DNA from 4 places in the Aeromonas sp. 25-AL00135 genome. Region 1 is predicted to be linked to each of the others. Evidence: predicted binding sites of a transcription regulator. Region 1 holds the regulator's gene; each other region holds the start of a gene.
The links. Region 1 encodes sigma-54, which starts transcription at its own class of promoters, with help from an activator protein. Its sites were predicted from a motif close to TGGCACNGTTTTNGCTT; they were not measured.
Positions count from the first base shown of each region.

Region 2: the regulator sigma-54 is predicted to act here: its motif matches at 3,161-3,177, upstream of fliE (flagellar hook-basal body complex protein FliE).
Region 3: the regulator sigma-54 is predicted to act here: its motif matches at 5,202-5,218, upstream of flhA (flagellar biosynthesis protein FlhA).
Region 4: the regulator sigma-54 is predicted to act here: its motif matches at 3,723-3,739, upstream of flgF (flagellar basal-body rod protein FlgF).

Region 1 is NZ_JBSTYQ010000007.1:92,796-100,157, forward strand. It holds gene mlaF (phospholipid ABC transporter ATP-binding protein MlaF) at 1-515, opposite strand, end outside; gene ACW5XC_RS08245 (KpsF/GutQ family sugar-phosphate isomerase) at 723-1,718, shown strand; gene kdsC (3-deoxy-manno-octulosonate-8-phosphatase KdsC) at 1,718-2,272, shown strand; gene lptC (LPS export ABC transporter periplasmic protein LptC) at 2,269-2,829, shown strand; gene lptA (lipopolysaccharide transport periplasmic protein LptA) at 2,816-3,334, shown strand; gene lptB (LPS export ABC transporter ATP-binding protein) at 3,347-4,072, shown strand; gene ACW5XC_RS08270 (RNA polymerase factor sigma-54) at 4,138-5,577, shown strand; gene hpf (ribosome hibernation promoting factor) at 5,598-5,885, shown strand; gene ptsN (PTS IIA-like nitrogen regulatory protein PtsN) at 5,888-6,334, shown strand; gene rapZ (RNase adapter RapZ) at 6,380-7,246, shown strand; gene npr (PTS phosphocarrier protein NPr) at 7,267-7,362, shown strand, end outside.
Region 2 is NZ_JBSTYQ010000001.1:256,079-263,440, reverse strand. It holds gene fliG (flagellar motor switch protein FliG) at 1-1,039, opposite strand, end outside; gene fliF (flagellar basal-body MS-ring/collar protein FliF) at 1,032-2,741, opposite strand; gene fliE (flagellar hook-basal body complex protein FliE) at 2,804-3,121, opposite strand; gene ACW5XC_RS01225 (AraC family transcriptional regulator) at 3,276-4,187, shown strand; gene ACW5XC_RS01220 (amidohydrolase) at 4,254-6,005, shown strand; gene befA (beta cell expansion factor BefA) at 6,097-6,882, opposite strand; gene pyk (pyruvate kinase) at 7,096-7,362, opposite strand, start outside.
Region 3 is NZ_JBSTYQ010000001.1:271,557-278,918, reverse strand. It holds gene ACW5XC_RS01320 (RNA polymerase sigma factor FliA) at 33-752, opposite strand; gene ACW5XC_RS01315 (MinD/ParA family protein) at 745-1,620, opposite strand; gene flhF (flagellar biosynthesis protein FlhF) at 1,622-3,046, opposite strand; gene flhA (flagellar biosynthesis protein FlhA) at 3,063-5,165, opposite strand; gene flhB (flagellar biosynthesis protein FlhB) at 5,273-6,403, opposite strand; gene fliR (flagellar biosynthetic protein FliR) at 6,396-7,193, opposite strand; gene fliQ (flagellar biosynthesis protein FliQ) at 7,190-7,362, opposite strand, start outside.
Region 4 is NZ_JBSTYQ010000004.1:31,787-39,148, forward strand. It holds gene flgJ (flagellar assembly peptidoglycan hydrolase FlgJ) at 1-300, opposite strand, end outside; gene ACW5XC_RS04340 (flagellar basal body P-ring protein FlgI) at 344-1,441, opposite strand; gene flgH (flagellar basal body L-ring protein FlgH) at 1,450-2,121, opposite strand; gene flgG (flagellar basal-body rod protein FlgG) at 2,136-2,924, opposite strand; gene flgF (flagellar basal-body rod protein FlgF) at 2,939-3,685, opposite strand; gene flgE (flagellar hook protein FlgE) at 3,827-5,164, opposite strand; gene ACW5XC_RS04365 (flagellar hook assembly protein FlgD) at 5,175-5,915, opposite strand; gene flgC (flagellar basal body rod protein FlgC) at 5,931-6,350, opposite strand; gene flgB (flagellar basal body rod protein FlgB) at 6,350-6,748, opposite strand; gene ACW5XC_RS04380 (CheR family methyltransferase) at 7,044-7,362, opposite strand, start outside.

The DNA.
Region 1 (7,362 bases):
GGCTCGTCATACATGATGAGGTCGGGGTCAAGGGCGATGGCACGTGCCAGCGCCGCCCGGCGCGCCATGCCGCCGGAGAGCTCGGAGGGCATCAGTTTTGCAGCGCCGCGCAAGCCCACCGCCTGCAGTTTCATCATGACGATGGTGTGGATCAGCTCCTCCGGCAGGCCGGAGTGCTCTCGCAGCGGGAAGGCCACGTTGTCGTAGACCGTCATGCCGGTAAACAGGGCGCCGCTCTGGAACAGCATGCTCATCCGCTTGCGCACTTCATAGAGGCGTGAACGGGAGAGGGTGGGGATATCTTCCCCGTCAAACAGAATGTGACCGGACTCCGGCTTGAGCTGGCCACCGATCAGCCGCAGCAGGGTGGTTTTACCGATGCCGCTCGGGCCCATGACGGCGGTCACCTTGCCACGAGGAATGGTCAGGTTGATCCCGTCATACAACAGCCGATCTCCGTGACTGAAGGTCAGATTGGAGATGGTGATCAGGTCATTGTTCAAACAATTGTCCATCCGGTGTAAATGAGGTGCGAATTTTATGGGGTAGTCTAGGTCTAAGCAACAGCAAGGAACAACTATTGAACAGGCTGCAAGCCCATTTGCACGACAGTTTTCTGTAACAAAGTGCGTCATCGAGAGCGGGACTTGCCATCCGATTCGCTTATCCGGGCAGACTTTTTTATAATCCCGCAGCTAATTTCGGCCCGGAGCTGTGTCTTTATGTCTGTAAAGCCTGAGAAAGTGTCTGAACTGTTCGATTTTCGTCGCAGTGCCCGCGCGGTGCTGGACACAGAAAAGCAAGCCATTGATGGACTCTATCAGTATCTGAACGACGCCTTCGACAAGGCGTGCGAAATGGTGCTGCGCTGCGGTGGCAAGATAGTGGTCACCGGCATGGGCAAATCGGGCCATATCGGCAGCAAGATCGCCGCCACCCTCGCCAGCACCGGCACCCCGGCCTTCTTCCTTCACCCGGGAGAAGCGAGTCACGGCGATCTGGGGATGATCTCCAGTGGCGACCTTATCATCGCTATCTCCAACTCCGGCGAGAGCGACGAAATCCTGGCCCTGCTGCCGGTGCTCAAGCGCCGCGGCATTCCGCTCATCTGTATGACCGGTAATCCGGCCTCTACCATGGCCAAAGAGGCCAACGTACATCTGTGCATCAAGGTGGAGAAAGAGGCCTGCCCGCTGGGTCTGGCACCCACTTCCAGCACCACGGCAACCTTAGTCATGGGCGATGCCCTGGCGGTCGCCCTGCTGGAAGCACGCGGTTTTACCGCCGATGACTTCGCCCTCTCTCACCCGGGCGGGTCGCTCGGCAAGCGTCTGTTGCTGCGGGTTGGCGACCTGATGCACAGTGGCGATCTGTTGCCCCAGGTGGGGATAGATGCCACCATCAGCCAGGCGCTGCTGGAAGTGAGCCGCAAGGGGCTCGGTATGACGGCGGTGGTCGATGGCAATGGCCTGCTGGCCGGGCTCTTTACCGATGGCGACCTGCGCCGCATTCTTGACCAGCAGATCGATATCCATCACACCCCCATCAGCCGTGTGATGACGGCCAACTGTGTTACCGTAGGTCCAGAGATGATGGCTGCGGAAGCCGTCAAGCTGATGGAAACGAGAAAAATCAACGGATTACTGGTCGTGGATGAAGAGAAACGCCCGCTCGGCGCCTTCAACATGCACGACCTGCTGAAAGCCGGAGTAATTTGATGCAAAACGTACCGACCCTCTATGGTCCGGTGACGCGCAGCCAGTTCGACAAGGCGGCGCAAATCCGCCTGCTGGTGTGCGATGTGGACGGGGTGCTCTCCAACGGCCTCATCTACATGGGAAACAACGGCGAAGAACTGAAAACCTTCTGCACCCGCGATGGTGCGGGCATGCGAGCGTTGCTCAATGCCGGGATCGAGATCGCCATCATCACCGGGCGCAACTCCCGTATCGTCAGCGATCGGATGAAAAGCCTGGGGGTGGCTCATGTGGTGCAGGGGGCTGATAAAAAGCTGCCTCACTTCGAAGCGCTGCTGGCCAAGCTGGGGCTGACTGCTGAACAGGCCGCCTATATGGGCGATGACACCATCGATCTGCCGGTGATGCAGGTCTGTGGGCTCGGCATTGCCGTGGCCGATGCCCATCCGCTGGTGCTGAGTCGTGCCGATATGGTGACCCGGCTTGGCGGTGGCATGGGCGCGGTGCGCGAGGTGTGTGACCTCATTTTGCAGGCGCAGGGCCACGACGATTATCAGCCCGAGGCCTCGGTATGAGCAGACAGACCCTGTTGTTTGCCCTGCTGTTTCTGGTCGCGCTGGTTGCCTGGCAGTTGGGCAAGGTTGAGCTGGTGCCTGAGAGCGCCGTCAAAATCGAAAACTATCAGCCGGATTTTGTCGCCAAAGATCTGGTGACCACCCGTTTTGATATCAACGGCAAGCGCACCGAGCGGCTGGAGTCGACCTACGCCGAGTATTATCAAATCCTCGAGCAGGCCACCTTCGACAAGCCGGTGGTCTACATGTATGACGATCAGGGTGCTGCCGAGTGGAAGGTGACCGCCGAAACCGGCGTGCTCAACACCGGCGACAACGTCATCCTGCGGGACAAGGTGCATCTGGATGGTCTGCTACCTACCTCTTTCATCTCCACACTGGATACTCCCTATCTGGAGCTGGATCTGGTGACACAGGATGTGCGCAGCAACCGGGAAGTGAACATTCTGGGTCGGGATTTCCAGACCCAAGGGGTTGGCCTCAAGGGCCATCTGGACCGCAAATATTTTGAGTTACTGGATCAAGGCCATGCCATCTATTTCAATGAAAAACGCTAATCTGGCCCTCGCAGCCCTGTTGTTGTGTGGTGCGGTGACCGCCAAAGAGTCCGACTTTGCCGAGAAGGTCTACGTCGATGCCGTCAAACAGGTGGCCGAGATGCAGGACAACCGCATCACCTTCGAAGAGGATGTGACCATCAATCAGGGCACCATCCGGATCAAGGCTGACAAGGTGGTAGTGACCCGTTCCGGCGAGAAAGGGGCTGAGGTGATGACTGCCTACGGCAAGCCCGCCACCTTCTTCCAGATCCTGGATAACGGCAAGCCGGTCAATGCCCACGGCAACACTATCCGCTACGAGCTGAAGAACCGGCTGGTGACCATCACCGGCAACGGTCAGCTCAAGCAGGAAGATAGCCAGGTCAATGGCGATCTGATCCGCTACGACATCGTCAAACAGAAGATGATTGCCGAGAGCAAGAGCCCGAGCCAGCGGGTCAAAACCGTGTTCCTGCCGGATCAGGTAGAGAATTTCGACAAGCCCGCCGACCAGAAGAAGTAGGGAAAATAAGCCATGGCAGTGTTAAAAGCAGTGGGCCTGCAGAAGAGCTACAAGCGCCGCATGGTGGTGAGTGACGTCAGCCTTGAAGTGGGCACCGGCCAGATTGTCGGCCTGCTCGGCCCCAACGGGGCGGGCAAGACCACCTCCTTCTACATGATCGTGGGGCTGGTGCAGCGCGATGCCGGTCTCATCACCATCGACGATCAGGACATCAGCCTGCAGCCCATGCATGTGCGGGCGCGCAATGGCATCGGTTACCTGCCGCAGGAGGCCTCCATCTTCCGTCGCCTGTCGGTGTTCGACAACCTGATGGGCGTGATGCAGACCCGCAAGGGGTTGAGTCGCGAGGAGCGTGAGGACAAGGTTCAGCAACTGCTGGAAGAGTTCAACATCACCCACATTCGCGACAACCTGGGTCAGAGCCTCTCCGGCGGTGAGCGCCGTCGAGTCGAGATCGCCCGTGCGCTGGCGGCTGAGCCGCGTTTTATTCTGCTGGATGAACCCTTTGCAGGGGTTGACCCGATTTCTGTGATAGACATCAAGAAGATCATTCAGCATCTGAAAGATAGAGGCCTTGGCGTCTTGATTACCGACCACAACGTCAGAGAGACTCTGGACGTATGTGAGAAGGCCTATATCGTCAGCCACGGCAAGATGATTGCCGAAGGTGCACCGGCTGACATCCTTGCCGATGAGCAGGTCAAGCGCGTCTATTTGGGCGATCAATTCAGTCTATAGTAAGGGGGCATGCCTTCATTTCCTTTGACGAGTGCCTCGCTGAACATAAGGATATCCCGACGTAGATGAAGCCGACATTACAGTTGCGTCTCGGTCAGTCCCTGACCATGACGCCGCAATTACAACAAGCGATTCGTCTGCTCCAGCTCTCCACTCTGGAACTTCAGCAGGAAATTCAGCAAGCGCTCGAAAACAACCCTCTGCTGGAGCAGGAAGAGAGCGAGGCGCAAGAGACCAGTCCGGAAGCGCCGGTCGATGCCAGCCAGCTGGATTCCAGCGATGCCATGGCTCAGGAGCAGATGCCGGATGAGTTGCCGGTGGATACCACCTGGGACGAGGTTTACTCTGCCGGCACCGCCCAGAGCGCGGGCCCCATCCACGATGGGGAAGATAGCGTCTATCAGGGTGAAACCACCGAAAACCTGCAGGATTATCTGCTGTGGCAGATGCGGCTCACACCGTTCAGCGATGTGGATGCTGCCATCGCGCTCGCCATTATCGATGCCATCGACGAATCCGGTTATCTGACCGTTGCGCTGGAGGATATCCAGGCAGCCGTCACCAGCGATGACGTAGAGGTGGAGCTCGATGAGGTCGAGGCGGTACTCAAGCGGGTGCAGCACTTCGATCCGGTCGGTATTGCTGCCCGTTCTGTGCAGGAGTGTTTGCTGATCCAGCTGGATCAGTATGACCCGCAGACCCCCTGGCTCAACGAGGCCAAGGAGGTGATCCTCGAGCACATGGAGCTGCTCGGCAACCGGGATTACCGCACCCTCGCCCGCAAGACAAAACTCAAAGAGAGCGACCTCAAGGAGGTGCTGGATCTGATCCAGCTGCTGGAGCCGCGCCCCGGCAATGGCATCATCCAGAGCGACTCCCAGTACGTGATCCCCGACGTCTCCGTGGTCAAGAAGGGCAGCAAGTGGGTGGTCGAGCTCAATCCCGACTCTGCCCCCCGCATCCGGGTCAACGAGACCTATGCCGCCATGGCCCGCAACGCCCGCAGCAGCACCGACACCCAGTTTATCCGCTCCCATTTGCAGGAAGCCAAGTGGTTCATCAAGAGCCTGGAAAGTCGCAATGACACCCTGCTGAAAGTGGCCAGTTGCATTGTCGAGCAGCAACAGGGCTTTTTCGAGTATGGTGAAGAGGCGATGAAGCCGATGGTGCTCAATGACATCGCCGAAGCGGTAGAGATGCATGAGTCGACCATCTCCCGGGTGACGACCCAGAAGTACATGCATACCCCCCGTGGTATCTTCGAATTGAAGTTTTTTTTCTCCAGCCATGTGAACACCGAAGGAGGAGGAGAGTGCTCATCGACCGCAATTCGCGCGCTCATCAAGAAGCTGGTCACGGCAGAGAATCCTGCCAAGCCGTTAAGTGATAGCAAGATCGCGGATTTGCTGGCCGAACAGGGTATTATGGTGGCGAGACGCACGATCGCTAAGTATCGCGAATCCTTGTTTATCCCACCTTCCAATCAGCGCAAACGCCTGGTTTAGGCAAACAAAAGGATGATGTTATGCAAATTAACCTGACCGGACACCATGTCGAGATCACCGAAGCTCTGCGTGATTATGTGAACAACAAATTTGCCAAACTCGAGCGTCACTTCGACCACATCAACAATGTTCATGTGGTGCTTAGCGTGGAAAAACTGAACCAGATAGCGGAAGCCAAATTGCACGTCAGCGGTGGCGAAGTGTTTGCCAACTCTGAACATGCCGATATGTATGCTGCGATAGACACCTTGCTCGACAAGCTGGACAGGCAGATCATCAAGCACAAAGATAAGTTAAATAAAAAATAACCATGCAACTTGAACACATACTGAGTCGGGACTGCACCAAGAGTGCAGTCCCTTGTACCAGCAAGAAACGCGCCCTCGAAATCATCAGCGAGCTGGCCGCCGAACGCCTTGGCACCTCCCGTCAGGCGCTGTTTGAATGCTTGCTGGCCCGCGAAAAAATGGGTAGTACCGGGATCGGTGCCGGTATTGCGATCCCCCACGGTCGCATTGACGATGAGTTCCCGCCAACCGCGATCCTGATGACCTTTGCCGACCCTATTCCTTTCGACTCCATCGACAATCAACCGGTTGACCTGCTGTTTGCCTTGCTGGTGCCGGAAAGCGAGTGCAAGCAGCATCTCAAGACCCTTTCTCTGATGGCTTCCAAGCTGGGTGACAAGGCGGTTTGCCGCCAGTTGCGTCAGGCAACCAGCGACGAAGAGCTCTATCAGATCATGACCTCGGCCTGACAGCAGGCCAAGGATGAGACACCCGTTTTGGCGTGAGGGAACAAGATGCAGTTAATCGTGGTAAGTGGACGCTCGGGCTCCGGTAAAACGGTAGCCCTGCGAGTGCTGGAAGATCTGGGTTACTACTGTGTGGACAACCTGCCGGTCAATCTGCTGCCCCAGCTGATTGTCTCGGTGGAGAGCCAGTACGACAAATTGGCGGTCAGTATCGATGTGCGCAACCTGCCGAGCGATCCGGAGAAACTGGAAAATCTGCTGGCTCAGGTGCGTAATGAGGGGCGGGTAGAGTTCTCCAGCTTTTTCTTCGATGCCGACAACGGCACCCTGCTCAAGCGCTATGGCGAGAGCCGCCGCCTGCACCCCCTCTCACGCAACAAGCTGTCGCTGGATGAGGCGATTCGGGAGGAGACCCACCTGCTGGCGCCACTCTCCTCGACCGCTGACCTGCGCATCGACACCACCACCCTCAGCATTCACGACCTGAGCGAGCTCATCAAAACCCGGGTACTCGGCAAGAAAGAGAACGAGCTGGTGCTGGTGTTCGAGTCGTTCGGCTTCAAGTACGGCATTCCCAAGGATGCCGACTTCGTGTTCGATGCCCGCTTCCTGCCCAATCCGCACTGGATCCCCGAGCTCAAGCCGTTCACCGGCAAGGATGAGCCGGTTGCCAACTACCTCTCGGCGCAAGCTGATGTGATGCTGTTTACCCAGCAGATCGAAAATATGCTGGCGACCTGGTTGCCCCATCTGGAGCGCAACAATCGCAGCTACCTCACGGTCGGCATCGGTTGCACCGGTGGTCAGCACCGCTCGGTCTTTATTGCAGAGCGGCTGGCCAGTGCATTCCGTTTGCTTGGCAAGAACGTGCAGATCCGCCACCGCACTCTCGACAAGAGTGCCCCCCAATCCTGACGGACCAATAGGACGACCCGATGACTGTTTCCGCCTCGGTTGAAGTGAAAAACAAGCTGGGTATTCATGCCAGACCTGCCATGATGCTGTTCGAGCTGGTGCAGGGTTTCGATGCC
Region 2 (7,362 bases), on a different contig from region 1:
CGGCACCCAACATGATTTCGCCAGCATCCGCCAGACGACGGGCGATGGAGAGGATCTCTTTCTGGGCAGCTTCCACTTCGGAGACCCGGATTGGCCCCATGGCCTCCAGATCGTCCGCCAACATTTCGGCCGCCCGTTTGGACATGTTCTTGAAGATCTTCTCGCGCATCTGATCGTCGGAGCCCTTGAGGGCGCGTTGCAGCAGATCCCCCGGCACTTCCCGCAGCATGGTCTGGATGCCGCGATCGTCCACATCGATGAGGTTTTCGAACACGAACATCAAATCCTGGATCTGCTGGCTCATCTCTTCGTCCGACTCGCGGATGGAGTCCATCAACTGGCCTTCGATATTGGTATCCAGATAGTTCATGATGTTGGCGGCTGCCTTCAGGCCGCCCATCTTGGCTGCCTGGGCACCGGCCGCACCGGCGAACTGTTTCTCCATGATGTCGTTCAACTCTTGCAGTGCCGCCGGTTGTACCTCTTCGAGGTTGGCGATACGCATCACCAGATCGAGGCGCACCTGCTCCGGGAACTGGCTCAGGATCTCGGCGGATTGCTCCGGCTCCAGATAGGAGAGCACGATAGTCTGGATCTGCGGGTGTTCGTTCTGGATGATGCTGGCCACCTGACGGGCATCCATCCACTTGAGCGAATCGAGGCCGCGGGCGCCGGAACCGAGAATGATCTGGTCCACCAGGTTGCTCGCCTTGTCCTCGCCAAGGGCCGCCACCAACGCCTTACGCACGAAGTCTTCGCTGCCGATACCGATGTTGGTGTACTTCTGGATATCGTCGATGAATTGACGGTGCACCGCCGCCACCCGATCGTGACTGAAGTCGGACATGGAGGCCATCGACATACCGAGCCGCTGCACCTGCTTGGGCTCGAGATGACGGAAGATCTGGGCGGCATCCTCTTCATTGAGGCTCAGCATCAGCACCGCAGCCATCTCCATCCCCGACATCTGGTCGAGGATCTGGCGCTGACTGTCGGTGATGTCATTGCCGGTGACTTGACTCTTCTTTTCTTCAGGCATCTTTGTTCGTTACCCATTCTTTAATGACCTGAGCGGCCAGATCCGGCTCGTTCGCCACCAGCGCACGTACCGCCTTGAGCAAGTCTTCGTCACGGTGCAGATCCGGCAGTTTCAGCTGGCCATCGCGGACACCAAATACCTGATCGTTCTCGACTTGTGCTGACAGCAGACTCAACTCGTCGTCGCCACCCAGTACGGTGTGGTTGTCGAAATCCACTTCCCCTTCCGGTTTGGCATCCGGATAGAGCAGTCGCTTGAGCATGGGGCGAACCACGGTGACGATCAAGACGATGATCACCAGTACCGAGGCGGCAATCCGCACCGCACGCCAGAACCAGGGCTGATCGTAGAGCGGCACTTCGGCCACGGTATCCAGCTCTGGGCGATTGAACGGAATCGCGACCACCTCAAGGGTATCACCCCGGGTCACATCAAAGCCAAGGCCACCGCTCAACAAACGACGCAATGTATCGAGTTCTGCCTGGGTGCGCGCCTCACGAGTCACGGCCCCGTCGGCACCGGGCACCGCTTTGTAATCCACGGCAACCGAGACGGTCATGCGGCGAATGCCTCCCATCTGGCGACGGGTATGGCTGACGGTGGTATCCAGCTCGAAGTTGCGGGTTGCCTCTTTGCGGGAACGGCCAGAAGCGGCAGCGCTGGCACCATCACCACCGGTCGCCTCCTCGGGAATATTGGAGGCGGCAGGGGGCTGGTTGGAGAGCGCGCCGGGCACCCCACCATTGCTGCCGCTGGCGCTGTTCTCTTCCATGGTCATTTCGGAGCGCACAGCAGGCAGGTCCGGGTTGTAAGTCTTGCGGGTCTGCTCCTGCTGGGAGAAGTCGAGGGAGAGATCCACTTCCGCCGTATAGTTGTCGGCCCCCAGCACCGGGATCAGGATGGCGTCAATTTTTTGTTTGTACTCCAGCTCCTGCTTCTGCTGCATGGCAAACTCTTTGCGAGTCTGGGCCGAGATCGGGTCTTGCGAGCCGGAGTTGAGCAGGCGGCCATTCTGGTCGGTGACGGTGACGCGGGTCGGCTCAAGGCCATGTACGGCGGAGGCAACCATATCGACGATGGAGTCCACCTCCCCCTGCCCCAGCGCCGCCCCTTTCAGGTTGAGCACCACGGTGGCACTGGGTTTGCGTTCGTTGCGGGCAAACACGTTGTCTTTCGGAATGGCCAGCAGCACCTGGGCCTTGGCCACATTCTGGAACTGCTCGATGGCGCTCGCCAGCTGGCGCTCGCGGCTCAGCTTCAGACGTTCGCTCTCCATTCGCTGGCTGACGCCGAAACTGGAATCTTTGAGCAGGATATCTTCACCACCGATGCTGCTATCGGTGGCATTGGCAAGACCGGCACGGGTCAGGGCCAGCTGGATAGTGGGGTAGCTTTCGGCGTTGACCAGCACGCTCTTACCATCCACCTCGTAGGGGATCTTCTGCTGATCGAGGAAATCGAGAGTCTTCACCAGCTCCTGGGTGGTGTAGGTGCCGAGGGGACGCATGTCCGGCTCCTTGCCCCACAGCAGGATAAACACCGCAATGGCCAGACAGATGGCAAGCCCCAGGATCAGGGTGATTTGCCGCAGCACATCGGTGTTGGACAGGAAGCCCAGCGCCGAACTCTTCTGCTCATTTTCATCGAGGGCGGCGGTGCCCTCATCGTTTATCAGCAGATCGCCGTTTTGGTCAGTAGCCACGATTTATGTCCTTATTGCTGACATGTTCATGATGTTCAGTCGTCATGGTTTATTGGCGTCGCTTATACCGGCATGTTCATGATGGTCTTGTAGGCATCGACCATCTTGTTGCGCACCTGTACCGTGGCTTCAAAGGCGATGGAGGATTTTTGGCCCGCGATCATCACCTCGGCCAGATCCACCGACTTGTCGCCCATATCGAAACGGGTACGCAGATCATTGGCGGCCCCTTGCAGCTCGTTGACGTTGCCAAGCGCCTGTTGCAGCAGCTGACCAAAGTCGGAGGTTACCTGACGACCGGGTTGTGCCAGCGGCGTTGCGCCTGCTTCGATCTTGAGCGCCTGCATCTCTTGCATCAGGCTGCTTGCACTAATTTCCATTTTCCATCCCCAGACAAATCATTGACGCTGGCATGCAATAAGCAATTAGAGTGCCAATGCGTTAAAAACGCGACGAGGATGAGTGGCCAGACCAGGCCGGACGGGTTCGACAACGGCAGGTGGCTCTGATTAAATCCGACTCTGACGCCCACTTTTGCTGGCTGGCAAGGAGTCCGCTCTGGATTATCGCAAACCCGTGTTCAAGGCGATGGACTACATCAGCCACCATCTGGATGACAATCCGGGCCTGGATGAGGTCGCAGCAGCGGCAGCCATCTCCACCTTCCACTTCCACCGTATTTTCAAGACGATGGTCGGCGAGACCATTGCCGGATTTACCCGGCGCCTGCGTATGGAACGCGCTGCTCGTCGCTTGCTCGCCTCCCCCCAGAGCGATATCACCACCCTCGCACTGGCCGCCGGGTTCTCCAGCTCGCAGAATTTCGCCAAGGCCTTTCGCCTGCACTTCGCCATGAGCCCCTCGGAATACCGCCAGCAGCAGGGGGGAAACTGGAAAAGCAAGATTGGAAACGATCCCCTTCCCTTTGACACCTATGATGGCCTGGTCATGCACCCGGTCACCGAACACCCGGGTCTGTTGCAGGGGGCAAGCGTCAGGCAGATGCCCGCCCGGCGCGTGGCGTACATGCGCCGCCTGGGCCCCTATGGCAAAGAGACCTGCGAGCAAGCTCATCGGGATTTGCTCGCGCTGTTCGCCTCAGACGAGGCGATGACACCGGCTGGTACCCTGAGTCTCTATTGGGATATCCCCGATATCACCGATGAGACCCGTTGTCGTACTGACGTCTGCATCGAGCTGGGGCCAGAGATCCCCGCAGGGCGCCAGTTAACCACCCAGACCATCGCCGAGGGCCCCTATGCGGTATGTCACTTTATCGCTCGCGGCGATCAACTGGTCGCCTGCTGGGAGACGGCATTTCGCTGGGTAGTGGGCCAAGGGCTGAACTGCGACGATCGCCCGTGTTACGAGCAATACCACGCAGGCACGGACCCCGACCGGGATCATTACGTGTTTGATATCTGTATCCCGCTGATCAACCGATAAGCCGATACCTCATTTCCATTTACCCACTTCGGTGCCTTCGGGCACCGAAGCGACGGAGTCATGCCCATGAATATCAAAACGCTGTTTCTCGCCAGCCTGCTGGTAACGCTTCCCGCTGCCACCAATGCCCAGTCACAGAGCCAGACACTGATCTTTGGCGGCACCATCTACAGTGGTGATCCGGCGAACCCTCACCCGGAAGCGGTCGGCATTGAAGGTAAAAAGATAGTGGCAGTCGGCAGCTATCAGGAGGTCAGCGCCCGTCTAGGCAACCATGCCAAGCGTCTTGATCTGAAAGGAAAGTACCTGATGCCGGGGCTCATCGACAGCCATGTTCATGCGGCATTTGCCGGTTTTCAGGGGATGACGGTTAACTTTCCTGACGCCATGAGTGAGGTTGAGCAGGTGCAGCAATTTCTGACCCGCAGCAAGGATGATCCCCGCCTGACACTGGGCGATGTAGAGCTATACAGCAATGTCTCCCTCGACTATTGGCATCAGCTTCCCCTGCTCGATCAGGTGTTCAATGGCCCGCAATACCGGCAGATCCCGGTAGTGCTGGCAGGTTCGGATGCCCACACCGGTTGGGCCAATCAGGCCATGCTGCGCAAGGCTGGCATTGATGCCGACACCCTTGCCGGTCGTTATGCTCCGCTGAAAGGCAATTTTGGCCTCACCCCATCCGGCAAGCTCAATGGCTTTGCCTCGGAAGGCGGCTGGGATGCCATCCTCAAGGCGCTGCCCCCCGTCAGCGACGAGACGATTGCCAGTGCCATCATGACTGCCGCCAAACAGCTCAATCAGGTGGGCATTACCGCCTGGATGGACCCTATCAGCAACATTCGCCCCCTCGCCCCCATCTTCAACGCCGAGCCGGATCGCCGAGATACCGGCCTGCTGCCGGCGTACAGCATGCTCTCCCGGGAAGGCAAGCTGACCGGACATGTATCCGCACTGGCACTGGTGGGAATCCACGCATCACCCGCCATCATTGATGACGTATTGGCGCTGCAACAACAGTTTCAAGATGCCCCGGACGTGAAACTGGTGGGGATCAAGATCCTGCAGGATGGTGTCATCGAGTATCCATCCCAGACCGCCAAGTTGAGCGAATCCTACCTCAACCGTCCCGGTTACAGCGGCAAGGACGATCTGGACAAGCAGCGTTTCAACGAGCTGATCCGCACCGCGGATGCCCATCAACTTATCGCTCACTTTCATGCCATCGGCGATCGGGCCGTCCGTGAATCCCTCGATGCCATCGCCTATGCCCGGGCCCACAATCGGGATCACCGCTTGCTGCACAGCATCACCCATCTGGAGGTGGTGAGCCCGGCCAGCATTGCCCGTTTCAAACCGCTCAATGTGGCCGCATCGATGCAACTGTTGTGGGCCGGGAAAAACGTGGCGACCACCCTGCTGCTTGAAGGAAAAGTGCCTCCGGCACTGCTAGCCCGCCTCTATCCGGCAGGCAGCTTGCTGCAAAGCGGCGCAATTATCGCCGGTGCCAGTGACTGGCCGGTCTCCAGCCCCAACCCTTTCCTCGCCATGTATACCGCGATCACCCGTCAAGGGGAGCTTGGCTTGCTGCCCCCCGCCAGCGAGCAGATCAGCCGTCAGGCCATCTTGCAGGCCTATACCCTCAACGCCGCCAAGGTAATTGGACGGGAGAAGGAGATTGGCTCCATCAGCGCGGGCAAGAGTGCTGACCTGATCTTGCTGGATCGCAATCTGGAACAGGTTGCAAGCGAAGAGCTCAAGGAGACCAAGGTGCTCTGGACCATGTTCAAGGGCAAGCAGGTCTATTCAGCCCACTGACACCGAGAGAACAAACAGGCCCGCACTGCGGGCCTGTTGGCAAGATCACGACAAGCGCATGGCGTGCAGTGAGCAACCGATAACGGCGGGATTAGCGGCTCGTTTCAGTCAAGTCCTTGTCAATCCAGTACTTGGAGCCGGAGATATTGGCATCGAGCAGCAAGCCCTTCTCACCAATCTGGTAGATGGCCATGCCGCCATTGTATTTGGCGGTAAGCTCGGCGCTCTCCTTGCCGGCCACCACGCCCACTTCGGAGGTGGCTTCCCACCCCTTGGTCACGAAGGCATCGAATCTGGCCTTGTCTTCAAACAGGATCACCTGCTGATAAAACTTGCCACCAATCCCGGCCGCCAGACCTGCGCCAAACATCTTCATATAGGTGTGCTTGCCGGTTTTGCGATTGACCGCCACCCCGGCCCCCTGATTGGTATGCAGCATCAGGGAGAACTTGCGCGAATCGAACACTGCATAGCCATAAGCCTTGTCAAACAACAACTTGGCTGATGGCTGCTCGTTGAACAACCGGATCAACGCAGTGTCGGCCATAGTATTGAGCGCAATCCTCGCCTCTTTCGCCGTCTTGGGGTTGAGCATCTCGTTGAGCTCCTTGTCGGCCGCCTTCAGCCACTCCTTGCCGGTGGCGATGCTCTTGTCGGTCCAGACCCCGGCGGAATTGAAGGCATCCTCCCCCCAGGCCGAGATGGAAGCCCAGCTCTTTTTGGAAAAATCGCTGACATCCTGCCACACCTCCTTGCTAGTCTCACTCACGGCGGTGCCGAGATCGGCGGCGGCAGCCTTCAGTTTCTCCCAGTCGGCATGGCTGGGTGACACCACCAACGTCAGTGACAGGGCCAGCAACCAGTTACGCTTGTTCATTTTTTCACTCCCGTATTGTCGAGTGTCTGGGTTACCCGGTGCGATCCCCTACAACGGGCTACCCGGTGAAAATCACTCCCGCATTATCGGAAGGGGAATCCGGTTAAGCAATCATTGAGTCCTGTTTATCCCGCCACAGCCCGACAGCGGTTAACAAAAAGGCTGCTCATCAAAGAGGAGCAGCCTTTTTAAGCACAGTAAAACCGAACGGGCTTATTCGACCATCATCACCTTGCAGGTGTTGGTACTACCCACGGTTTCCATCTTGTCACCGTGAGTCAGCAGCACCATGTCACCACTCTGCAGCAGCCCCTTCTCCTTGAGCACGGCCAGCGCGTCGCGGCACACTTCGTAGACCGGTTTGGTCTCGTCACCGTCAAACATCACCGGAGTGACGCCACGGTAGAGGTTGGTCCAGGCCAGGGTCTTGTTGTGGGGAGACATGGCGAAGATCGGCAGACCGGAGCTGATACGGGACAT
Region 3 (7,362 bases), on a different contig from region 1:
GAGTTTCATCTCAGTGTAGCCAGTACAAACACTTATAGATGCCAATCTCTCAAACGAGCACGTAATCTGTGCATTGCCTGACTGTGGATCTGGCTCACACGCGACTCGCTGACATTCAAAACCTCGCCAATTTCGCGCAAATTCAGCTCTTCATCGTAGTAAAGAGAGAGAACCAAAGCTTCTCTCTCTGGTAGACGACCAATTTGCTCGGATAATTGAATCTGAAATCGCTCGGCAGCCAATTCATCGAATCCCGAACCTGAAGGGGCATCATCGGGGTTACCGATCACATCCTCGCTGACCCCCAAATCTTCAATGCCGATAATTTTGCCGCAAGAGACGTCTTGCAGCATCGCATGGTAATCAGCGATGGAGACCCCCATCTCGGCAGCAACCTCGGTATCTCGCGCGTCACGCCCGTGAGTCTGCTCGACATTCTCGATCGCTTCTGCAATAGCGCGACTGTTGCGATGCACTGAACGGGGCACCCAGTCACCACGCCGGATCTCATCCAGCATGGCGCCGCGGATGCGGATCCCGGCATACGTCTCGAAGCTTGCTCCCTTGCTACCGTCAAAGTTGCGGGAGGCTTCAAGCAGCCCAATCATACCTGCCTGGATCAGGTCATCCAGCAAGACACTGCTGGGCAGTCGAGCCAACAAATGCTGGGCAATTCGCTTGACCAGGGGAGCGTGACGCTCCACCAGCACATAGGAATCCTGATAACGCAAGTACGCTTGGGCTTTATTCACGGGAACCTTCCTGTGTTGTGGCCGGTTTCTGCAACAAATTTTCCAGGAAAAACTCCAGATGGCCGCCCGGCTGGTTGGGAACCGGCCAGCTCGCCGCCTTGTTGGCAAGGGCCCGGAACGCCAGTGCGGCCGGCGACTTGGGAAACGCCTCGACAATCAGCTTCTGCTTGCGCACGGCGGCACGCAGATTGGTGTCATAGGGTACACAGGCGACCAGTTCCAGCGAGGTGTCGAGGAAACGATCCGTGACCCGGGTCAGTTTGGCAAAGAGCTCCTGCCCTTCGCGCAGACTGCGTACCATATTGGCCACTACCTTGAAACGAAACACGCCGTGCTCCTTGGAGAGGATCTTGATGAGGGCGTAGGCATCGGTGATGGAGGTAGGCTCATCGCAGACCACCACCATGATGTCTTGAGCTGCTCGGGTGAAGCTCAGCACCATGTCGGAGATACCCGCAGCCGTATCCACCAGCAGGATGTCGACCTGGGTCTTCATCTCGCTGAAGGCACGGATAAGCTCGGCATGCTGCACCGGAGAAAGCTCGACCATGGACTGGGTGCCCGAGGTCGCAGGCACGATCATCATGCCGTAAGGGCCTTCGACAATGATATCGTCGATGGTGCATTCACCCGCCAGGACATGAGAGAGGTTGCGATGAACCCGCAGCCCAAGCATGACGTCGACGTTGGCCAGACCCAGGTCGGCATCCAGCACCATCACCCGCTTGCCTTGGGCGGCCATGGCTCCGGCCACGTTCAGGGTCACGTTGGTCTTGCCCACGCCACCTTTACCACCGGAAACGGCGATTACTTTTACTCGATTGTTTTGACGCATTTTGCGCAGACCACTCGCCTGATCCATATACATGTTACTCATAAAACTCCGAATCTTCGGCCTCGCCAAAGCCTGCGCCCCAGAAATAGGGCTCCTCTGTTTCTCGCTCCAGCGAGCCCATGGCAGCCCCGACGAGCTGCGCCGCATTGGCAACCTGAATATCTTCCGGAACCCTTTGTCCGTCAGTGATATAGCTGATGGGCAATGAATTCTGGATACACACGTTAATCACTTCGCCAAGATTCAGACTTTCATCCAATTTGGTAAGTATGCAGCCGCTTAATGGAATACGCCGGAAATGGTCAACCGCTTCCTGCATCACCCGACGCTGGGAAGTTGCCGACATCACCAGATAACTGCGGATCCGCACCTTGGCATTCTTGACCAGGGTATCGAGCTGCTCGGTCAACCGGATATCCCGTTGGCCCACCCCGGCCGTATCGATAAGTACCAGCCGACGGTGGCGGAACTGATAAAGGGCATTGGCCAACTCTTCGGCATCACGCACCTGCCGTACCGGGCAACCCATGATGCGGCCATAGGTCTGCAGCTGTTCATGGGCACCAATCCGGTAGTTGTCGGTGGTTATCAGCGCCACCTGCTCGGCGCCATACTTCATGGCGAAACGGGCAGCCAGCTTGGCGATGGTAGTGGTTTTGCCCACCCCGGTCGGACCAAGCAGCGCAACCGCGCCGCCCTGACGCATGATCTCGTCCTCACTGATCTTGAGCTGGGCCGTCAGCACCTCGGCCAACTGGGCCATCGCCTGATGGATGGACATATCTTCGGGGATCAGTCCCGCCAGTTGATCGGCAAACGCATCATCAAAGCCGAGTTTCTTGAGCTCCTTGATCAGCAGAGCCCGCATCGGTTCGCGACGCTCCACCTCTTGCCACATCAGCCCGGAGATCTGGTGCTCCAGCAATTTGCGGATGCTGGCCATCTCCTTGCGCATCCCCTCCATCTCCTGATCCCGCTGGGTAGGTTGAGGAGCACGCTGGCCGGACGCAACCCGGGCCTTGGGCTTGGCAGGTTCCGGGGCTGCGCCCCACTGCCCCTGCTCGGCCAATGTTCTGGGCGCTGCATTGGCAGCGGCCAGCCCGGCCGATTGGGTATTGCCCATTGGCGCCCCATTGCCCGGCTTGAGCTTCTGCTGGCGCGCCAGCAAGGCGGCCAAGGTATCGGCATAATGTTCGTTCTGCTCCTTCGCCGGCGTCGGCTCGGGGCGGATCATCTGCCGTGCAGCAGACGAAATATTGACGCTCTCATCGTTCAGCTGACGGCGAACCGGCGCATCTTTGGGCCCCGGGACCTGGGATTGATAATCGACTGCGGCGACTATCTCTACCCCTCCGGTGACCTTCTTGTTGGACATGATGACGGCGTCAGGCCCGAGAGTCTCCTTGACCTCGGCCAGAGCCGTTCGCATATCCTTGGCAAAAAACCGCTTAATCTTCACCCGTCGTCTCCGCTAACTAGTTCTGCCCTACCGCACTGACGATGCGGATCTGCTTGTCGTCGGGCACTTCCTGATAAGACAGAACGCGCAATCCAGGAATGGCATTCTTGACAAATTTTGCCAGGGTATTGCGCAAGATCCCCGATGTCAGAAGCACGGCCGGTTGGCCTTCCAATTCTTGTCGTTGAGTGGCTTCCACCAGCGAACGCTGCATCCGCTCCGCCAAGCCCGGTTCAATACCGGCACCATCACCGCCACCTGCCTGCAGGGATTGATGCAATATACGTTCCAATTCCGGCGCCAAGGTAATCACCGGCAGCTCGGGATCGGGGCCTGCAATCTCCTGCACAATCAGGCGACGCAGGGCAATCCGGCAAGCGGCCGTTAGCACTTCCGGATCCGGACTGCGCGGCGCGTATTCAACCAGGGTCTGCAGGATAGTGCGCATATCGCGGATTGGCACGCCTTCATTGAGCAAGTTCTGCAATACCTTCACAAGGTTACCCATGCTGATCACTTCCGGCACCAACCCTTCGACCAGCTTGCTCTGATGTTTGCCAATCATGTCGAGCAGCTGTTGTACTTCGTCATGGCCCAGCAGCAGAGCCGCATGGTTGGTCAGGATCTGGCTCAGATGGGTAGCCACCACGGTCGCGGTATCCACCACCGTATACCCCAGCGTCTGTGCCTGAGAGACCATCTCCTTGGCAACCCAGACCGCTTCCAGTCCGAAGGCGGGATCCCGGGTCGCTATCCCCTGGATCTGGCCGAACACCTGCCCCGGATTGATGGCCATCTCCTTATCATGGTAGACATTGGCCTCGCCGGTACTGACCCCCATCAAGGTGATGCGGTATTGGTTTGGCGCCAGATCCAGGTTGTCGCGAATGTGGACGGCCGGGACCAGAAAGCCCAGCTCTTGCGAGAGTTTCTTGCGCACCCCTTTGATCCGGTTGAGCAGTTCGCCACCCTGATTGCGATCCACCAGCGGGATCAGCTGATAACCCACTTCCAGCCCGATGATGTCCACCGGCATCACATCGTCCCAGCTCAGCTCTTTCTGCTCATGGGGTTGTTCGGCTGTGGCAGGCAGCAGCTCGCCCTTGGCCGCTTTGGCGGCCGCCAGTTTCTCGCGGCGCAGCAACCACCAGGCGCCAGCGGCGGCAAGAGCCCCCAGACTCAGGAAGGCGAAATGCGGCATCCCCGGCACCAGCCCCATCATCAGCAGAATCCCGGCCGAGATGATCAGCGCCTTGGGATTGTCAAACAGCTGGCCCAGTACTGCGGTCCCCATGTCCTGATCGGTATTCTGACGGGTCACTATGATGGCCGCAGCGATGGAGAGCAGCAGGGAGGGGATCTGCGCCACCAGACCGTCACCGATGGCCAACAGGGTATAGATCTCGGCAGATTCGCTGAAGGTCAGCTGGTGCTGCATCATCCCGATGATGAAGCCGCCGATGATGTTGATAAAGAGGATCATGATGCCCGCAATGGCATCCCCTTTGACAAACTTGGAGGCACCATCCATGGAGCCGTAGAAGTCAGCTTCCTGGGTTACATCCTGACGACGCTTCTTCGCCTCTTCCTGATTGATGAGACCGGCGTTCAAATCGGCATCTATGGCCATCTGTTTGCCCGGCATCGCATCAAGGGTAAAACGGGCACTCACTTCCGCGATCCGCCCGGCACCCTTGGTGATCACCACAAAGTTGATGATCATCAGGATGGTGAACACGATGATGCCGACCGCATAGTTGCCGCCGATCACCACGTTACCGAACGCCTCGATCACATGACCGGCCGCCGCACTACCATTATGACCTTCCAGCAACACCACCCGGGTCGATGCGACGTTCAACGCCAACCGCAGCAAGGTAGCGAGCAGCAGTACGGTCGGGAAGGCAGCAAATTCGAGGGGGCGGCGGGTATAGACGGATACCAGCAGCACCACGATGGAGAGAGCAATGTTGAAGGAGAAGAGCACGTCCAGCATCAGCGGCGGGATGGGTAACACCACCATACCGAGCGCGGCTAATACCAGCAGAGGGGTACCAAGGCCTTTGCCCAATACTCCCCGGTACTCTTTGAACTGGCCCAATACTGCCTTGAATTCCATCGCGCTTCTCAATTTCAACCTGCTGGTGCCAGATTAAAGCAAACATCAAGCCAACAATGCAAGCCGTTGAAATGCAATGAATTTATTTTGACTACGTCAGAACTTTGTCATTTGCGATATTCGGTCGGAATGGGCAGATCTTTAGCCAGCGGCTGGGGACGGCGCCCCTGACCACGACGGAATTTCTTGAGCTGGAAGACATAGGCGAGCACCTGGGCAACCGCCGCAAACAGCCCTTCCGGGATCTCGTGGCCCAGCTCGGTTGAGTGGTAAATAGCCCGGGTCAAAGCTGGTGACGGCATGATGGGAATCTCGTACTCTCTGGCGATCTCCCTGATCTTCATTGCAATTTCATCTGTTCCTTTGGCCACGACCTTGGGCGCGGCACCGGGTTTGCCCGCATCATACTTGAGCGCTACCGAGTAGTGGGTCGGGTTAGTGATCACCACATCAGCCTTGGGTACATCCCCCATCATCCGGCGCATCGCCATCTGCATCTGCAACTGACGGATCTTGCCCTTTACCTCTGGCTTGCCTTCGCTGTCCTTGAACTCGTCCTTGACCTCCTGTTTGGTCATCTTGAGCTGACGCATGTGGTTCCACTGCTGGAACGGCACGTCGATGGCAACGATGGGAAGCAGGGCACAGCAGAGGATGATCAACATCCAGAGAAACAGCTCCAGCGCATCGATAATGCCGCCGGGAAATCCCTCCATTGAGAGGTTGAGCAGGTGATTGAACTGACTGGACAGCATCCACCAGGCAAACAGGGTGATGAACACCACCTTGGCGATGGATTTGACCAGCTCAATCAGTGACTGCACCCCGAACATTCGCTTGAGGCCACTGAGCGGACTCAGCTTGCTCATCTTGGGCATCATAGCTTCGGTGGAGAAGTTCATCCCCCCCATCAGGGTGTTGCCGATAAAAGCGGCAATCGCCACCAGTGCAAACAACAGCCCCAGCGGAAGCACCAGTTCCCCCAGCAGCGCTGGCACCATGGCGATCATGGCATTGGGATCGAAAGCCTGCTCCCTGTCCAGGGTAAAGCCCATGGTGACAACCTTGACCATGGCGGTCGCCAGCGAGCCCTTGAGCATCAACAGGCCAAAGACCGCCGAGAGCAGAACGCTAGCGGTCCCCAGCTCTTTTGAACGTGCAATCTGCCCTTTTTCACGGGCCTGTTGCAGTCGTTTGCCCGTGGGTTGTTCGGTACGTTCCTGGTCGGTATCAGCCATGAGCGCCCCCGAAGCACTGGGTGTTGATCAGCTCGCAGCTGACCTCCTGCACCCGCTCCCACATGATGTCGAAGTGACCGAGGAACCCGCCGATAGTGAGCCAGAGGATCAGCAGACCCGACATCATGCTGACCGCAAAACCGATACTGAAAATGTTGAGCTGCGGCGCCGCCCGGGTCATGACACCAAAGGCGAAATTGATTAAGAGCAAGGCGACGATGGCTGAGAGCGACATCACCAAAGCAGCCTGATACATCACACCCAGAAACGCACTCAGGGTTTTCATGGATGAAACCGAGAGGCCGAGCTCGGAGACAGGCAGTGTCTCGAAACTAAGAATGACCAGCCGCAGCATCACCAGATGACCATCCAGTGCCAGAAACACCAGGGTCGCCAGCATCAGATAAAACTGCCCCACCACGGGGGCAGACTGGCCATTCATCGGGTCCACCAGGGTGGCAAAACCCAGACTGGTCTGCATAGCGATGACCTGACCGGCCATCACGAAGCTCTCCATCAGAAACTGGGTCATCAGGCCGAGGGCAATACCGATCAGCAACTGCTGGCCCAATACCAGAAAACTGCCGGCAGAGAAGAGCTCGATAGAGGGCATTTTCGGAAGCAGCGGGGCAATCAGAAAGGTGATGGCCAAAGCCAGCCCCATCCGTACCCGCGCAGGAGCGAGGCGGCTGCCGAATACCGCCATCACCATCAGCAGGCTGCTCACCCGCGCCAGCGGCCAGAGGATGGAAGACAACCACTCCATGATCAGAGCGGTTGTGTAGGTCATCCCACCACCTCAGGGATTTGATTGACCATCAGTATGAAGAAGTCCATCAGACTCTGCATTCCCCAGTGAGCACCAATTCCCAGGGCTAGCAGGGTCACGATAAGACGGGGCAGAAAACTCAGGGTCTGTTCGTTGATGGAGGTGGCCGCCTGAAAAATGGCTACCACCA
Region 4 (7,362 bases), on a different contig from region 1:
GTCAGCCAATCCCAGCCCCCCCTTGCTGGACATGTCGGCGACTCGCTGCTCATCCAGCATCCCTTCATAGAACTGGGTATAGCTGCTGTTCATCGGGTTGTCCTGAGTCAACACCCCGTTGGCCTGACGCATGCTCTGAAACAGCATCTGGGTAAAGATTGACTCGAACTGGCGTGACGCACTCTTGAGCGCTTCGGCCTGCCCCTCTTTGCTTTGGCTCATCTGGCGCAGACGGTCCAGGTTCTTGATGTCCTGTACCATCCCGAGATTCATGCCGCTGTTGCTGTCAAACTCCGCCATTTTGCTTACCTCATTGCCACCCGTGGCAACCACTTGCCGCTTGTTACAATATGACCAGTTGCCCCTCGATGGCGCCTGCCTGCTGCAGCGCCTCAAGGATGGCCATCAAATCACCGGGGGCGACCCCGACCTGATTGACCGCCCGGACCAAATCGTCCAGGGTCGCACCGGTATCAAACTTGAACATCCGCCCCGGCTCCTGCTGGACATTGATGGTCGAGTTGTTGGTCACCGTCGTCTCTCCTCCCGCCAACGGGTTGGGCTGGGAGACCTGCTGGTTTTCGGCGATGGTCACCGTCAACCCGCCGTGGCTGATGGCCGCCGGTTTGAGCTTGACCTGACTGCCGATCACTATGGTGCCAGTGCGGGAGTTAACGATGATCTTGGCCGCCTCGTTGGCCGGATCCACCTCCAGATTCTCGATGGTGGCGAGATAGGAGACGCGCTGACCCGGATCCCGCGGGGCATAGACCTTGACCGAGGTGGCATCGAGCGCCTGAGCGGTATTGGGCCCCACCAGATCGTTGACCACATCGGCCAGACGGCGCGCAGTAGTAAAATCGGGGCGGTTAAGGTTGAAGGTGATGGTGTCACCCTGACTGAAGGAGTTGGGCACCTCCCGCTCCACGGTCGCACCGTTGGCAATCCGCCCGACGGTCGGGGTATTGATCACTACCTTGGAACCATCAGCCCCCTCGGCCCCCAGACCACCAACCACCAGACTGCCCTGGGCGACCGCATAGACCCGGCCATCGAGCCCTTTCAGGAAGCTCTGCAGCAGAGTGCCACCCCGCAGGCTCTTGGCCTCACCGATGGCAGAGACCGTCACGTCGATGGTCTGGCCCGGCTTGGAGAAGGGGGGCAGGTCGGCATGGATCGCCACCGGAGCCACATCCTTGATCTTGGGCTTGATGTTATCCGGCACCTTGATGCCAAAGTTGTTGAGCATGGTACGGAAGGTCTGCTCGGTGAAGGCGTTGTTCTTCTCGCCAGTACCGGGCAACCCCACCACCAGACCGTAACCAATCAACTGGTTGTTACGCACCCCTTCAACCGAGCTGATGTCCTTGATCCGGGCCGCATTGGCCACACCCAAGGGCAGCAGACAGCAAAGCAGAGTGACAAGACGGAGTGACTTCATAACATCTCCTAGAGCGGCCACCAGGGACCATTGAAAAAGCTGGTAAGCCACCCTTGCTCCTGGCTATTGGCCAGATCGCCGGTACCACCGTAGTAAATGCGGGCATTGGCCACTTTCTGGGATGAAACGCTGTTATCCGACGTCACATCCTCCGGGCGAATAAGGCCGGTGATCCGGATATATTCATTGCCATTATTGAGCATGATCCACTTCTCGCCACGCACCACCAGATTGCCGTTGGGCAGCACCTTGGCCACGCTGACCGAGATATTGCCCTGCAGGCTGTTGCTCTGGTCCGCTTTGGCCTGGCCCTTGAACGCGCTGTTCTGACCAATGGAAGCCGAAAGATCATAGGGACTGGCGGTGACCGGCACGCCACCCAGCTTGACCGGATCCAGATTGAATTTATTGTCCTTGCCACTCTGGGTATTGGCCTTTTTCGAGGCGGAGGTCGACTCCGACAACTCGATGGTAATGATGTCGCCTACCTTGTGCGCCTTGATATCCGAATAGATGCCATTGACCTGATCCGGCTGGAAAATCGCCCCTGTCGGTCGCACCGACACCGGCTCCGACTCCCCGTAGACGGGGGAAAACTCGGGATCATCAGGCTTAGGCGTATTGGGAGTGCTGCTACACCCTCCCAGCACCAGCAATCCCAGCATCCATACGGCTTTCATCATGCACCTCCTAATTAGGTACGCTGGATCAGGAAGGACATCATGCCGTCCACGGCGGAGAGCACCTTGGAGTTCATCTCGTAGACCCGCTGAGCCTGAATGAGGTTCACCAGCTCTTCGGTCACGTTGACGTTGGAAGTCTCCAGCATCCCCTGTTTGATCACCCCCAAGCCATCGGCACCGGCAGTCCCCTGGGCGGCAGCACCGCTGGATTGGGTCTCGACGAACATGTTCTCCCCCATCGGCTGCAAGCCGCTGGCGTTGACGAAGTCAGAGATGTTGATCTGACCGACGACCTGAGACGCGCCATCGCCCTTGAGCTGCACCGAGACCTGTCCATCTTCACCCACCGTAACGCTCTGGGCGTTTTCCGGGATCTGGATTTCCGGTTGCAGCGGGTAGCCATTACCCGGGGTCACTATGGTCCCTTCATCGTTGAGGGTGAACTGACCGTTGCGGGTATAGGCTGCACTGCCATCCGGCAGCTGAATTTCAAAGTAGCCACGACCACTGATCATCAAATCGAGCGAGTTGTCGGTGGTTTGCACGTTGCCCTGGCTGTGGTTTTTCTGGGTCGCCACCACCTTGGCACCCGCCCCCAACATCAGGCCGGAAGGAAGCTCGGTATCGGCAGAGGAGCGGCCACCGGGCTGGTTGATGTTTTGATACAGCAGATCTTCAAAGATGGCCCGTGACTTTTTAAAGCCCACGGTGCTGGCGTTCGCCAGGTTGTTCGAGGTGACCGAAATATTGGTCTGCTGTGCATCCAACCCGGTCTTGCTGATCCAGAGTGCGGGATTCATAGGTAACTCCTTGATTAGCTGATTCGCAGCAGTTGGGTTTGAGCTTCATCATTCTCTTCGGCCGTCTTCATGATTTTGACCTGAGTTTCGAACTGGCGTTGCAGCCGGATCAGGTTGGTCATCTCATCCACCACATTGACGTTGCTCCCCTCAAGGGAGCCGGCAATCAGGCCGACATTGGCAGAGGCGGGTTCATTCTGGCCATCCTTGCGGCGAAACAGACCATCTTGCCCCTTCTCCACCGCATCGGCGGCCGGATTGACCAGCTTGATCCGCTGAAAATCTTCCGGCAAGTTGGCGGCAGCCCCCTCAGGACGACCGCTGATGGTGCCATCCCGATTGATCTCGAGTTTCTCCATCGGCATCGGCAACACGATTGGCTGACCGCCGTCATCCACCACATTCAGACCGGTCGAGGTTTGCAAGTTGCCGGTCGCATTGACCTGCAAATTCCCCATGCGGGTATAGGCTTCACCACCCTTGGGATCCTGCACGGCAATCCAGCCCGGACCATCCACAGCCACGTCCAGATCCCGTCCGGTGGTCATCAGCATGCCATGCTGCAAGTTCTGCCCCGGGCGCTCAGCCATGGCAAAGACCCGGCTTGGCAAGCCCTCTCCGAACGCCTGCATGCTTCTGGCCTGCTCGAAATCGGACTTGAAGCCGGTGGTATTGGCATTGGCGAGGTTGTTGCCCCGAACAGCCAAGCTGTTCATGGTCTCTTTGGCCCCGGACATGGCGATATAAAGCAGGTGATCCATGGAATTCTCCGTCAAACAGATGACTCTGACAGGAGAAATGCAATTAGAGTGCCAACAGCAGAAATATGGGGGGGTAAGGATGGGAATGTGACAGAAATAGAGAGGGGGCCAAGCCCCCTCTCATTATCATTTATTGCGCGATTAACGGATCTGCAGGATGGTCTGCTGCAGCGAACTGTTGACCTCCAGAGAACGGGAGTTGGCCTGGAAGTTACGCTGGGCAGTGATCAAGTCCACCAGCTCCGAGGTCAAATCCACGTTGGACTGCTCCAGCGCTGAAGATTTTATGCCACCAAACGTACCTGAATTAGGAGTGCCTGGCAATGCATCCCCTGAGAGCAAGGACTGCCGCCAGGATGTATCGCCAACCTGAGTCAATCCTTGCGAGTTGGCAAACTTGGCCAGCGCAACCATAGCCACTTTTAACGTCGTAGCATTACTGTATGTGGCAGAAACAACACCGTCTGGCGTAATTTCAACCTTTGTTAGACGGCCCACTGTCGCACCATCCTGAGTCAATTTGTTGACTTCAAAAGGTGAGTTGTATTGGGTAACAGTCCCAAGACGAATTTCCAACGTCTGAGTCGGATCTGCACCATTATTGATAATCCCTGCTCCACCAGCGCCATTGCCCAACGCAACAGTCTTGATAGGCGCAACCGGTATGGTTGTATCCAGCTTACCCGAGGGAGTAAATGTCATCTGCAGACCAGTGGGAATACCTGCACCTGGACTCGCCGTACCACCATTAATATTTATAGGCTTGTCTCCTTCATACATGAACATACTCCAAGTTCCCGGGTTCAAAGGCTGCCCCGCATTGGCCGGATCTTCATGGCGGACAAAATACTTGGTGATTGTATGGGGAGCACCAAGGGAATCATAAATAGTTACAGATGTTGAATGAGCATATGTTGACGAGTTAGTGCGATCAAAATTAGCGGGTAAAGTAGGCTTTGTTTTACTATCGATACTCAAGTTAAAACTTGCCTCCACCAATGAAGTCATTTTAGGCTCACCAGCCCTATCAGGTATTTGAATAGGCTTGGTCGCATTAATACTGACCGCCTTGGGCGTACCATCAGGATTAATTTCATAGCCTTGCAGGTAATGGCCCTGATTGTTGACCATATAGCTGTTTTCATTGAGCTTAAAGGCGCCGGCACGGGTATAGGTGCGATCCAGGTTGGTCAGGCCATCGGAGGTCACAAAGAATCCATTCCCCTGAATCGCCAGGTCCAGCGCGTTATTGGTAAATTGCAGCGCCCCCTGGTGGAACTGCTGGGCAACCGCACCGGTCGCCACACCGTTACCGACCTGAGTCTTGGCATTGACAAAGATGGAGTTGGCGTAGACATCCGCAAACTCGGCACGGGACTCTTTAAAGCCCATGGTGTTAACGTTGGCAATGTTGTTGGCGGTGACGTTCAAGTCTTTTTGTGCCGCGTTGACACCGCTCAAGGCATTGTTAAATGACATATCCAGCTCCTTAGATCGATGCTGTCGACGTGGTTTTTGACGGTGTAACCGTCGGATTTGAATTGGTGCCTGAAATTTGCAAAATATTGTTCAGATATTCGCTCCCCAGCCCTCTCAAGTTGAGGCGGGTCGGGTTGGTGGCATTGCCCAAGGCAACGCTATCCACTTTGGCATAAGCGTATGCAGCAATATTTTCCGACTTGCCATCAAGAGTACCGCTGGCTTTGACGACATACTTGCCTGCAGAAACTCGGTTACCAGCCTTGTCTGTACCATCCCAAGCAACTTCTACGTTACCTTTTTGCTCTCCTTCCAGAGGAAACTCTTTGATAACTTGTCCCTTTTCGTCTTCGATAGTGATTTTGATATTCGCATATTTATTAGTAGTGCCAACCGCTACGACTGCTGATAGTGGCCCCTCTTTGTCTAAATAGCTTATATTGCTTGGCAGTAGCACATTTTGACCTACCAAAGAGGATGCTTGCAGGGCTTGACTGGAAATCATCTGGTCATTGAGTTTCCCCATCTGGGTAGACAAACTACTAATCCCCTCCGAAGTTGACATGGACGCCATTTGGGAAAGCATCTGGGCATTGTCGACAGGCTTGAAGGGGTCTTGATACGATAATTGCATTGTTAGCAGCTTCATAAATGAAGCCTGATCCAGCTCTTTCTTCGGCGCCGTTGTGCTGCCTGTCGTCTGGGTCGTGGTACGGCTGATGCCGTTCACATTATTGGTTGTATCGACCATGCTGCATCCCTCCTATCAGGACTTGCCAAGCTGGAGCGTCTGCTGCAGCATCTTCTTGGCCGAATCTGCAACCTGTACGTTGGTCTGGTAGCTGCGCGAGGCGTTGATCATGTCGGCCATCTCTTCAACCATGTTGACGTTTGGCTTGAAGATAAAACCGTCTTTATCCGCCATCGGGTGGTTGGGGTTGTACTCCTTGAGCAGTGGCGCCTTGCTCTCGACAATCCCCTTCACCTCAACCCCGACCGAGCCCTGCTTGTCAGACATCGCCTGATCGAGCTGGGCGGCAAAGACTGGCCGCCTGGCGTGGTAAGTATTTTCCACACTGGAGCTGACGCTGTCCGCGTTGGCCATGTTGCTGGCAACCGTGTTGAGGCGCACTGACTGTGCGCTCATAGCCGAGCCTGCTATGTCAAAGACCTTGAACAAACTCATCACTGCTCTCCTTTCAGGGCCTTGAGCAGGCCACTGATTTTGCTATTCATAAATTCAAGGGAGGTTTGATACTCGAGGCTATTGCGCAGAAATTCGCTGCGCTCCTGCTGCACATCGACTGTATTGCCGTCACCGGTATCCGGTTGCAGCGGGTTGCGATATTGCACGGTACCTGGGGCGTCCATATTCAAGGCAAAGTGCTTTTCGCTGGTCGTTGCCAAACCAAACCCCTGATGCGACTGGGCCTCCTGCAATGCCTGAGCAAAATTGATATCCCTGGCTTTGAAGCCCGGGGTATCTGCGTTGGCAATATTGCTGGAAAGCACCTCAGCACGCTTGGCGCGAACGCTTATGGTGTGTTGATGCACACCGAATGCCTTGTCAAATGAAAGAGCCATAGCACACCTCCTGCTTGGTTTATTTTGTTTGCAAGAGGCGTGCCATAAGCAAATCACTCAGATCGATGGTTTGGGTATGAGCACATTTCAGACCGAAAACGGCAGGAGCATCTCGTGCATTGAGTCAGACGGCATCATTTGGCCACCTTAAGGTTTCAACCACTTTTGCAGTGGCGAGATATGGTAGGTAAATAGAAAGACTGAGCTGTAGATAAAGAAAGAGGGAAGCTCGTAGCTTCCCTCTTTGCATGAACTGGCAATATTCGGCAGACCCCGAATATCAGGGCCCTCAAGCCTATTTGACCTTGTAGACAATCCCCGGATTACAGCGGATCATCTCAAACCGATCGGTCAACCCGGCCAGTGACTCCGACGCTCCCAGCATCAGATATCCACCGGGGTTGAGACTGGCAGCAAACTGGTTGAGGATCTTCGACTTCACTTCCGGCGCAAAATAGATGAGCACGTTACGGCAAAAAATAATGTCAAACTTGCCGAGCAGACTATAGCTCTCCAACAAGTTGAGTGGCCGGAAGGTGGTCAATTTTCTGACTCGCTCGGCAACCCGCATCTTGTTGTCACCGTAAGGCTCAAAAAACATCTTCTTGCGCTCC